Linked DNA regions of Hoeflea algicola. Each later gene encodes a partner of the first gene's protein in a complex. Links are inferred from orthologs where the notes say so. Each region holds a gene or a part of one and is shown on either strand. Other genes may lie near its edges.

Region 1 (7,396 bases):
CCTGGCAGTTTTCCATCCGCAGGACGGTAACGGGGATATGGTCTCCGGCGTCGTTGTAGACCCGGGTCATTCCCACTTTTTGTGCAATCACACCTGAACGCATCGGTTCATTCCTCTTGAGATGAGCCTGTCGGGGCCTCGCCCCTACCTGCCTCGTTCCCTGTCCTTAAGGCCCTGGGCCTTAAAGCTTGATTTCCACATCAACACCCGCGGCGAGATCCAGCTTCATAAGCGCATCAACGGTCTGCGGGGTCGGATCAACAATATCGAGAAGGCGCTTGTGGGTGCGCATTTCGAACTGCTCGCGGCTCTTCTTGTCGATGTGCGGCGAGCGGTTGACCGTAAATTTTTCGATCCGGGTCGGCAGCGGGACCGGGCCGCGGACGCTCGCGCCGGTCCGCTTTGCCGTCGACACGATTTCACGCGTGGAGGCATCAAGGATCCGGTGGTCAAACGCCTTGAGGCGGATGCGGATGTTCTGACCGTTCATTCGAATTGTCCTTGCTTGTGTGAGGACCGCGCGATCCGGTTTGCCCGAACCGCGCGACCTGACCCAGTTTATTACTCGATGATCGAAGCGACGATGCCGGCACCAACGGTGCGGCCGCCTTCGCGGATGGCGAAGCGAAGCTTCTCTTCCATCGCGATCGGCACGATCAGTGTCACGTCAGCCGAGATGTTGTCGCCCGGCATCACCATTTCGGTGCCTTCCGGCAGTGTCACAACACCCGTCACGTCGGTCGTGCGGAAGTAGAACTGCGGACGGTAGTTGGTGAAGAACGGCGTATGACGGCCACCCTCTTCCTTGGTCAGAATGTAGGCTTCTGCCTTGAACTTGGTGTGCGGCTTGACCGAACCCGGCTTGCACAGGATCTGGCCACGCTCGACGTCCTCACGGCCAACGCCGCGAAGCAATGCGCCGATGTTGTCGCCGGCCTGGCCCTGATCGAGCAGCTTGCGGAACATTTCAACGCCGGTGCAGACCGTCTTCTGGGTGTCGCGGATACCGACGATCTCGATTTCCTCGCCAACCTTGACAACGCCGCGCTCGACGCGACCGGTGACAACCGTGCCACGGCCGGAGATCGAGAACACGTCCTCGATCGGCATCAGGAACGGCTGATCGATCGGACGCTCAGGCGTCGGGATGTATTCGTCAACAGCGGCCATCAGCGCGCGGATGGCGTCTTCGCCGATTGCCTTGTCGCCATCATTGAGCGCGGCAAGCGCCGAGCCCTTGATGATCGGAATATCGTCGCCCGGGAAGTCGTAGGATGACAGCAACTCACGGACTTCCATCTCGACGAGTTCAAGAAGCTCTTCGTCGTCAACCTGGTCGACCTTGTTCAAAAACACCACCAGCGACGGAACGCCAACCTGACGGGCCAGCAGGATGTGCTCGCGGGTCTGGGGCATCGGGCCGTCGGCAGCCGACACAACCAGAATACCGCCATCCATCTGCGCGGCACCGGTGATCATGTTCTTCACATAGTCGGCGTGGCCTGGGCAATCGACGTGGGCGTAGTGGCGGGCCTCGGTTTCATATTCGACGTGGGCGGTCGAAATGGTGATGCCGCGCGCCTTTTCTTCCGGCGCCGCGTCAATTTGGTCATAGGCCTTGAAATCACCGAAATACTTGGTGATCGCAGCCGTCAAAGACGTCTTGCCGTGGTCAACGTGACCGATCGTGCCGATGTTTACATGCGGCTTATTGCGCTCGAACTTACCCTTTGCCATCGTCGGCTCTCCATTCTCATTCAGCCCGTTGCGGGGCAATTTACAGTTTCGGTCTCCGGTCCGGGCCGGCGTCGTGGGACGCGGGCCCGGCAGTCCGGCAAATTATGCGTATTTCGCCTGGATCTCCTGGGAGACATTCGACGGAACCGCCGCGTAGTGATCAAACGTCATCGTGTACTGGGCGCGGCCTTGCGACATCGAGCGCAGCGTATCAACGTATTTGAACATGTTGGCCAGCGGCACATGAGCGTCAATGACCACGGCGATGCCGCGCATTTCCTGCCCCTGGATCTGACCACGGCGGGAGTTCAAGTCGCCAATCACGTCACCGACGTAATCTTCAGGGGTCACAACTTCAACGGCCATGATTGGCTCGAGCAGTTGCGGGCCCATGAACTTCGAATTTTCGCGGAAGCAGGCGCGACCGGCAATTTCGAAGGCGAGGACACTGGAGTCCACATCGTGGTAGGCGCCATCGATCAAGGTTGCCTTGATACCCAGCATCGGGAAGCCGGCAAGCGGTCCGGAATTCATCACGCTGTTGATGCCCTTCTGGACACCCGGGATGTATTCCTTGGGAACCGAACCACCGACGACCTTGGATTCGAAGATGAACTCTTCGGTCTCGTCGTTCGGCTCGAAACGGATTTTGACCCGTGCGAACTGACCCGAACCACCCGACTGCTTCTTGTGGGTGTAATCGGCTTCGTAAGCCTTGGTAATCGATTCACGGTAAGCAACCTGCGGCGCACCGACGTTGGCTTCGACCTTGAACTCGCGACGCATACGGTCAACGAGGATGTCCAGATGCAATTCGCCCATGCCTGCAATGATGGTCTGACCCGATTCCTCGTCGGTCTTGACGCGGAACGAAGGATCTTCGGCAGCCAGACGGTTGAGCGCGAGGCCCATCTTTTCCTGGTCGCCCTTGGTCTTCGGCTCGATCGCGATCTGAATGACCGGCTCAGGGAATTCCATACGCTCGAGGATCACCGGCTTGAGCGGATCACACAGTGTATCACCCGTGGTGGTTTCCTTGAGGCCGGCAAGTGCAACGATATCACCGGCAAATGCTTCCTCGATGTCCTCACGGGAATTCGAGTGCATCTGCAACATGCGACCGACGCGCTCGCGCTTGTCCTTGACGGTGTTCATGACCGACGAGCCCTTCTCGAGCTTGCCGGAATAGATCCGTGCGAAGGTAAGCGAACCGACGAAGGGGTCATTCATTACCTTGAAGGCCAGCATCGACAGCGGCGCTTCATCGGAAGCGGGCCGGGTCGTTTCTTCTTCGGTCTTGACGTCGATGCCTTCGATGGCAGGAACATCAATCGGGCTCGGCAGATATTCGACAACTGCGTCGAGAAGCGGCTGAACGCCCTTGTTCTTGAAGGCCGAACCGCAGAACATCGGGAAGAACTGAACGGCGATGGTGCCCTTGCGAACCAGTGCGCGCAATTCGTCATTGTCCGGCATCGTTCCTTCGAGATAACGCTCCATGGCAGCCTCGTCGGCTTCCACGGCATTTTCGATGAGCAGCTCGCGGTATTCCACGGCCTTTTCCTTGAGATCTTCAGGGATCTCAACAATGTCCCACTGAGCGCCAAGCGATTCATCACGCCAGACCAGCGCATTCATCTCGATCAGATCGACAACACCCTTGAATTCGGTTTCAGCGCCAATCGGCAGCTGCATGACAACCGGGATCGCACCAAGACGCGACTTGACCATCGACACCGAACGATAGAAATCGGCGCCGGTCTTGTCCATCTTGTTGCAGAAGATCATCCGCGGAACATTGTACTTGTCAGCCTGACGCCAGACCGTTTCGGTCTGCGGCTCAACACCGGCATTGGCATCAAGCAGCGCGATGGCACCGTCGAGCACACGCAGCGAACGCTCAACTTCAATGGTGAAGTCGACGTGACCAGGGGTGTCGATGATATTGAAGTGGCAAACCTTGCCGGTGCGGCCCTTCCAGAACGTGGTGGTCGCAGCAGAGGTAATGGTAATACCACGCTCCTGCTCCTGTTCCATCCAGTCCATGGTGGCAGCACCGTCATGAACTTCACCGATCTTGTGCGACTTGCCGGTATAAAACAGCACCCGCTCGGTGGTCGTGGTCTTGCCGGCGTCGATATGCGCCATAATGCCGAAATTTCGGTAGTCTTCGATTGCGTATTCGCGCGCCATCTTGAATGCCTTTCGAATGCGGGTCGTTGTTACCAGCGATAATGCGAGAATGCGCGGTTGGCATCAGCCATCTTGTGGGTATCTTCCCGCTTCTTGACTGCACTGCCGCGGTTGTTTGCGGCATCCATGAGTTCGCCCGACAGGCGCTCAACCATGGTGGTCTCGTTACGCTTGCGCGCTGCAGCAATCAGCCAGCGAATGGCCAGCGCCTGACGACGCTCGGGACGCACATCAACCGGCACCTGGTAGGTAGCACCACCAACCCGGCGGGAGCGCACTTCCACATGCGGCGCAACATTTTCAAGCGCCGTATGGAACTGGGTGACCGGCTCCGACTTGGAACGGGTCTCAACCTGGTCAAGCGCACCATAGACGATCTGCTCGGCAACTGATTTCTTGCCGTGCATCATGATGGCGTTCATGAACTTTGTGATGACCAGATCGCCGAACTTCGGGTCCGGGTTGATCTCACGCTTTTCTGCACTGTGACGTCGTGACATACTTTTCGTCTTTCAACTGATGGGTCGAAACAGCCAGCCGCATGGAATGACGCGACTGGCCGACACAATTACTTCGGACGCTTGGCGCCGTACTTCGAGCGGCGCTGCTTGCGGTTCTTGACGCCCTGGGTATCGAGAACACCGCGAATGACGTGGTAACGCACGCCGGGCAAATCCTTTACGCGGCCGCCGCGGATCATCACAACCGAGTGTTCCTGAAGGTTATGACCTTCACCCGGAATGTAACCGATCACTTCGTAGCCGTTTGTCAGGCGAATCTTTGCAACCTTACGAAGCGCCGAGTTCGGCTTTTTCGGGGTCGTGGTATACACACGGGTGCAAACGCCGCGCTTCTGCGGATTCTGCTCCAGCGCGGGAACCTTGTTGCGCTTTACCGGCGCCTGGCGCGGCTTGCGGATCAGCTGGTTTACAGTTGGCATGTAACCATCCCTTTAGAATTCATGTTTCGCCCTTTCGGACCACCATGCCTGCAAACAGTATGCGCAAAACAAGGGCCGATCCGGTTTTGCCGGAGGACCCCAAAAAGCAGAGGACGCAATCGTCAGCGTCATGCGTGCAGCATTGTCAGTTCGCAGTGCAGTTTGGAACCTTGTTTGAGACAAGTTCCAGGACGTGTCGTCCCGGAGAAAAGCGCCTCACATCGATCTCAGTGGCCGGTAACTACTGACTTCCCCCATTCCGTCAAGGCCATGGCGAAGAAAATCGTCTTTTGCCGTCGCAAGAGGACCGCCTGCGCGTTACTGAGACAGATAATTGTGCCTGCAAGTCCCAATCCCGGCCTTTATTGCTTGGCTACAAGTACCGCAGCAGCCGACTCGGATGAAACAACCGCTCAAACCCGGGACTGCTGACCGGAACGGCGAATCGAGTCGCCCGGACCGATTCTGTGATTGCTCAGGCGCGTTTGACGAGCCCGATGATAAACAACAGGATCACCGCGCCGATGGTGGCATGAATGATAGACCCGATTATGCCGCCACCAATAGCGATGCCGACCATCGGCAGCACCAGACCGGCGATGAAGGCGCCGACAATCCCGACCACGATATTGCCGATCAGCCCGAAACCAAAGCCCTTCATGATGATGCCGGCAAGCCAACCAGCGACCGCGCCGATCAACAGGAAAACCACAAGACTACCGATATCCATTTCTCATCCCTCCCGTGCCCTATACACCGGGGCGCACGGCGGATGGGCACATTCCCGCCAAAGCGCCCTTCCCCGGCGCCAGCCTTGCGGCTCTGCGGTGCCCGGGGTCTTCGCTCAATCAGAGAAGCATGAAGTCGAACCGCCCGCAAGCGTGACAGAGAGGTTGTCTGTGCGCTGGTGCAGAGGATATCAGCCGAACCTGGGCAGTCGCGTTGCCTTCGCGCCTGCAACATGACAAACAGGCCCTACTCCAATGCGGAAAGGATGGTGCCATGAAGTTTGACAATGACAATGAAAACGACGACAGCGGCACGGCAACCGTCTTCATCATCATTGGCCAGGTGAACCGGCAAAAAGGCGGCGAGAAACGGCCTTTTCACGTGCTCATCGTCGCGCCCGATGAAGACACCGCAGTGCGACATTGCCTCGACGCGCTGTCGGCCAAAGGATTTGCCGAGGCCGACCTCAACCAGATCGGCCTGATGGGCGGAATGCCCGACGAAGAACCGCATGCGTCGGCTTATCAGGGTGCGCTCGAAGGCGAAGTCGCAGTCATTGCTTTCGACTGACACTCCTTCCGCACTTGCGTGGTGACGCGGTTGCCGTCCCAGGTCCATAAGACCCGCAACACCGCCTTCCCCATTCCGCGGTCCGATAATCACCATATTGTGCGCGCACCACGGCAAAGGTGATTTAGCCGCGGTCCGACAATGTGTTTGTCTTCCCTATCAGCGGATCACTGCGCCATGCATGCGATGGCCCAGCCCGACAGCATGGCGACCGTTCGTTCGCACCACGGGAACCCGTGGATGCTTCCGGCCGTTGATAGCAGCAGATGCAACAGTCGAGGGAAACGCAAAATCATGACATTATCGAGAAATCTGAAATTCGCAGCTACAGCAGCAACGTTGCTGATGGCGACAGCCGGTTCCGTGCGCGCTGAAGACGACTGGATCATCAAGAACAGCGACGCATCGGTGGAACAGACCGCCGACAAACTGGTGGCCGCGGTGGAAAAGGCCGGTGCCAAGGTATTTGCCCGCGTGGATCACGCCGCAGGCGCCAGGAGCATCGATGCGGAGCTCGCCGACATGACACTCATCATGTTCGGCAATCCGAAAATCGGCACCCCGATCTTGCAGGCTTCACCGCGTGCCGGGATCGACCTGCCGAACCGCGTCCTTATCTGGGATGAGCAGGGCCAGACCCGGGTCGGCTATCTCGATCCCGCCGCCCTCAAGGCACGCCACCAGGTCGAAGGGGCGGACAAGGCTTTCGACGTAATGGCCGGAGCGCTGGGGAAATTGACCGACGTCGCTTCGAAATAGCTCGCTCTCAGGCGTTCGTAACGAAAAAGGCCGCCCCGAAAGGCGGCCTTTTTTATTGGATCGGAACTGCGGCCCTATTCGGCGGGCGACGGCTCTTCGGTGTTCATGTCGGTCAGCATCGGCGCTGCCGTTTCCGCGCCGGAAGTCTTGCGACGTTCGTCGATGATCAGATCGTCGCGCGATGTGGCGATGCGACGGATCAGCGTCATGGTACCGCCGGTACCTGCTGGCACCAGACGACCGACGATGACGTTCTCCTTCAGACCCTGCAACGTATCGACCTTGCCGGCGACCGCAGCCTCGGTAAGCACCTTGGTGGTCTCCTGGAACGAAGCCGCCGAGATGAAGGACGGGGTCTGCAGCGAGGCCTTGGTGATACCAAGCAGAACCGGAACGCCGTGTGCCGGCTTCTTGCCCTGTTCGACCAGACGGTCATTGGCATTGTCGAGTTCGATCTGATCGACATTG
Region 2 (2,916 bases), 470 kb from region 1 along the record:
CGCGAGCGGCCCTGCGAAATCATCACTCCGCCGATCAGTTCTGACCACCACGAGCGCCTTGCGGCCTTGCTTGGTCCGGCCGCCGATATGGGATTCACAATCCCTGCCGAGGCTGCATTGCACGTCCATTTTGATGCGGCCCCGCTGTGCTCCACCGCCAGTTTCGCGAGGCTCGTGTTGATTTTCGACCGCTTCGGCGACCAGCTGAAAGCCCTGCTTGGAACCAATCCCCACTGCACCCGCCTGGGCAAATGGCCCGCCGAATTGATGGATCTGATCGAAACCCCCGAATTTGCAAGTTTGAGCTGGGATGATGCCCGTCTTCAGCTAGGTCAGCTGAAACTGACAAAATATGTCGATTTCAATATCATCAACATGGTCCATGCCACGGATAAGAAGCACACATTTGAAGTTCGGATCCTGCCCGTCGAATTCGATGTCGGCAACGTTATCAGGTCAACCGCGCTGTTGGAGGGACTGCTGCACGCAGCCCTTGATCCTGGAATCGACGCACGCAAGATCAAGACGAGCACGCTTGGTCAATTAGTCGAGCGATTGCCGCTGGAGCCTGAAACCAAGCAACACTGGCTTGGCAAGATCGCCAGCCAGCCAATGCCAACTCTCAGTTCCTGACAAGTCCGCAAGTCCCAAGTCAGACGCACGTACCGCCAGCGCGCGCCATAGAGCGCCGACGAGAGATTCCCAGCTCACAAGGGCGGCTTGCTTACCCTTCCTTGCGCGAATGTCCTCCGGTGCTGCTCCTAACCGCAAAATGGGCGTCCCAAACGGGCCGGAATCAAAGACGCCGGAGCAATGCCCCGGCGTTCTGTAATTAATCGAACAGTGCCTTATTCGGCAGCTGTATCGTCTTTCTTGGCAGCTTTCTTCTTGGCCGGAGCCTTCTTCTTGGCCGCAGGCTTGTCCGAGGCCTCGGCCTCGTCGTCAGCCATCAACTCTTCCTTGGTCACGCTCTTGTCCGTCACGTCGATGACGGTGAGCATATGATCAATGGTCTTTTCTTCAAAGATCGGAGCCCGCAGCGAAGCAACGGCGCCAGGAGTCTTCTGGAAATATTCGTAGATTTCCTTTTCCTGGCCGGGGAACTTCCGGACCTGCTCGAACAGCGAGCGCTGCAGTTCCTCGTCGCTGACCTGAATGTTGGCCTCTTCACCGATCTTCGACAGAACCAGACCCAGACGAACGCGGCGTTCGGCGAGCTTGCGGTAGTCTTCGCGCGCAGCTTCTTCCGTGGTGTCTTCGTCTTCGAAGGTCTTGCCGTTATCACTCAGTTCCTGATTGATCTGACGCCAGATGCTTTCGAACTCGGCATCGACCAGCTTCGACGGCGAATCGAACTTGTGGGTCTCGTCGAGCTGATCGAGAATCTGCCGCTTCAGCTTCTGGCGGGTAACTTCGCCATACTGACTTTCGATCTGCGAACGAACGATCTCGCGCAACTTGTCAGCCGAATCAAGACCCAGCGTCTTGGCCAGTTCGTCGTTGATTTCCAACTCGCCCGGTGCGGCAATTGCCTTGACCTTGATGTCGAAGGTGGCTTCCTTGCCCGCAAGGTGCGCGGCCTGGTATTCGGCCGGGAACGTGACCGTGATCACCTTCTCGTCGCCAGCCTTGAGGCCGACCAGCTGCTCTTCAAAACCCGGAATGAATCGGTTCGAACCGATCACCAGTTCCGCGTCCTGATCAGCGCCGCCTTCGAAAGGTTCGCCGTCGACCTTGCCAAGGTAATCGATCGTCACCTTGTCGCCATCGGCAGCCTTGCCCTTCTTGGGCTCATAGCTACGGCTGTTTTCGGCAACCCGAAGCACCTGCTCCTCGACTTCCTCGGCCGGAACATCAACAACCTCGCGCACGATCTTGAAGCCGGAAATGTCGGCAAGGTCGAAGGCGGGAATGACTTCATAGGCCATGGTGAATTCGAAGTCCGCCGATCCAGTGAGGATCTCTTCGGCTTCTTTTTCGTCCTCGGTCATGGAGATTTCCGGCTGCGTTGCAGCCTTTTCGCCACGCTCGGCCAGAATCGAAGCCGGCTTTTCCTGGATCATCTCGTTGACCAACTGCGCCATGATCGAACGGCCATAGACCTTCTTGAGATGCGAGATCGGCACCTTGCCCGGCCGAAAGCCGTTGATCTTCATCTTGCCCTTGGCCTCGGCGAGCTTTTCGTTGAGCTGCGCTTCCATGTCCTTGACCGGGACAACTACCTTCAATTCGCGCTTCAGCCCTTCGGCAAGCGTTTCGGTAACCTGCATGTTCAAACCTTCATTTCCTCGCGACTGCGACCGTTCGGGTTGGCCCCGCGACTGGGCCGGTTTTCCGGCGTCGCTTGTGGCATTATTCGTCCTTGGCTCCGGGCCGGCAGGGCCGGCTGAATGCCACTTTGCACTAGCCCTGTCGTCACGCGCCATCTTCAGGCGGCCAGACCGGACTTTAATTGGTGCGGGTAGAGAGACTTGAACTCCCACGCCTTACGGCACCAGAACCTAAATCTGGCGTGTCTACCAATTTCACCATACCCGCTCAGAAGGCCGCAAAACCACGCTCGCGCGAGGGCGACCCTGAACGCGGTCGCTCTATATCACCCGTTTGGCGGCGATCAAAGGGAAAATCGCCTTTCCGGCAAGGGTTTTTGCCCCGATGGACCGCGCGGAGCCTGACCGCCCGGCACCTTATCAATATAATGGCTCCTGATACAGTGTCTCGCCATCGATCATCAGTCGGGCAATCTGCGCTACGCCACGCTTGGAAACCCGGATTGCGGCAGTGGCCCGTCCGGCATTGCGCGCACTCTCGATCTCAAGCCCCTCTCCCTCCGGCACGTAGTAGCGCTCGATTCCGAATTTGAGCGCAAACTGACCCTGGCTGATCTGATTGCCGGCATCCGCAGACAACATGACT

What was found. Proteins that work in one complex are often made in the same cells at the same time.
Region 2: the proteins of rpsG (region 1) and tig are in contact, whole or in part, in a crystal structure (PDB 3GTY), measured with the Thermotoga maritima proteins. The link is inferred for Hoeflea algicola from one-to-one orthologs. Residues at the interface, in WP_004081843.1 of Thermotoga maritima: Lys34, Lys52, Lys55, Glu59, Arg62, Gln63, Glu66, Asn67, Lys69, Val71, Arg95, Ala109, Lys110, Lys111, Gly112, Arg113, Pro114, Glu117, Glu121, Ile124, Ala125, Tyr127, Asn128, Asn129, Thr130, Gly131, Lys135, Asp139, Arg142, Met143; in WP_004081061.1 of Thermotoga maritima: Glu122, Val124, Val129, Leu130, Tyr133, Glu188, Gly259, Ile262, Tyr263, Glu266, Ser270, Glu273, Gln274, Glu277, Arg308, Gln311, Ile312, Ser315, Tyr316, Glu325, Arg329, Arg336, Leu363, Phe366, Trp367, Arg373, Leu377, Arg381, Leu384, Glu387.

Annotation. Positions count from the first base shown.
Region 1 is NZ_JAOVZR010000001.1:494,888-502,283, reverse strand. What follows is about bases 2,696-5,424. They hold rpsG (30S ribosomal protein S7), read right to left. Parts: upstream 4,431-5,424; coding sequence 3,960-4,430; downstream 2,696-3,959. Other genes in these bases: OEG84_RS02465 (GlsB/YeaQ/YmgE family stress response membrane protein), read right to left, coding at 5,346-5,424; rpsL (30S ribosomal protein S12), read right to left, coding at 4,499-4,870; fusA (elongation factor G), read right to left, coding at 2,696-3,930. In the rest of the region: rplC (50S ribosomal protein L3), read right to left, coding at 1-103; rpsJ (30S ribosomal protein S10), read right to left, coding at 182-490; tuf (elongation factor Tu), read right to left, coding at 562-1,737; more of fusA, read right to left, coding at 1,840-2,695; more of OEG84_RS02465, read right to left, coding at 5,425-5,600; OEG84_RS02460 (transcriptional regulator), read left to right, coding at 5,873-6,169; OEG84_RS02455 (DUF302 domain-containing protein), read left to right, coding at 6,464-6,928.
Region 2 is NZ_JAOVZR010000001.1:967,990-970,905, forward strand. The notes cover bases 60-2,916. They hold tig (trigger factor), read right to left. Parts: upstream 2,271-2,916; coding sequence 849-2,270; downstream 60-848. Other genes in these bases: OEG84_RS04840 (amidoligase family protein), read left to right, coding at 60-633; OEG84_RS04855 (GDYXXLXY domain-containing protein), read right to left, coding at 2,691-2,916. In the rest of the region: more of OEG84_RS04840, read left to right, coding at 1-59. UniProt on the Bacillus subtilis protein: Involved in protein export. Acts as a chaperone by maintaining the newly synthesized protein in an open conformation. Functions as a peptidyl-prolyl cis-trans isomerase.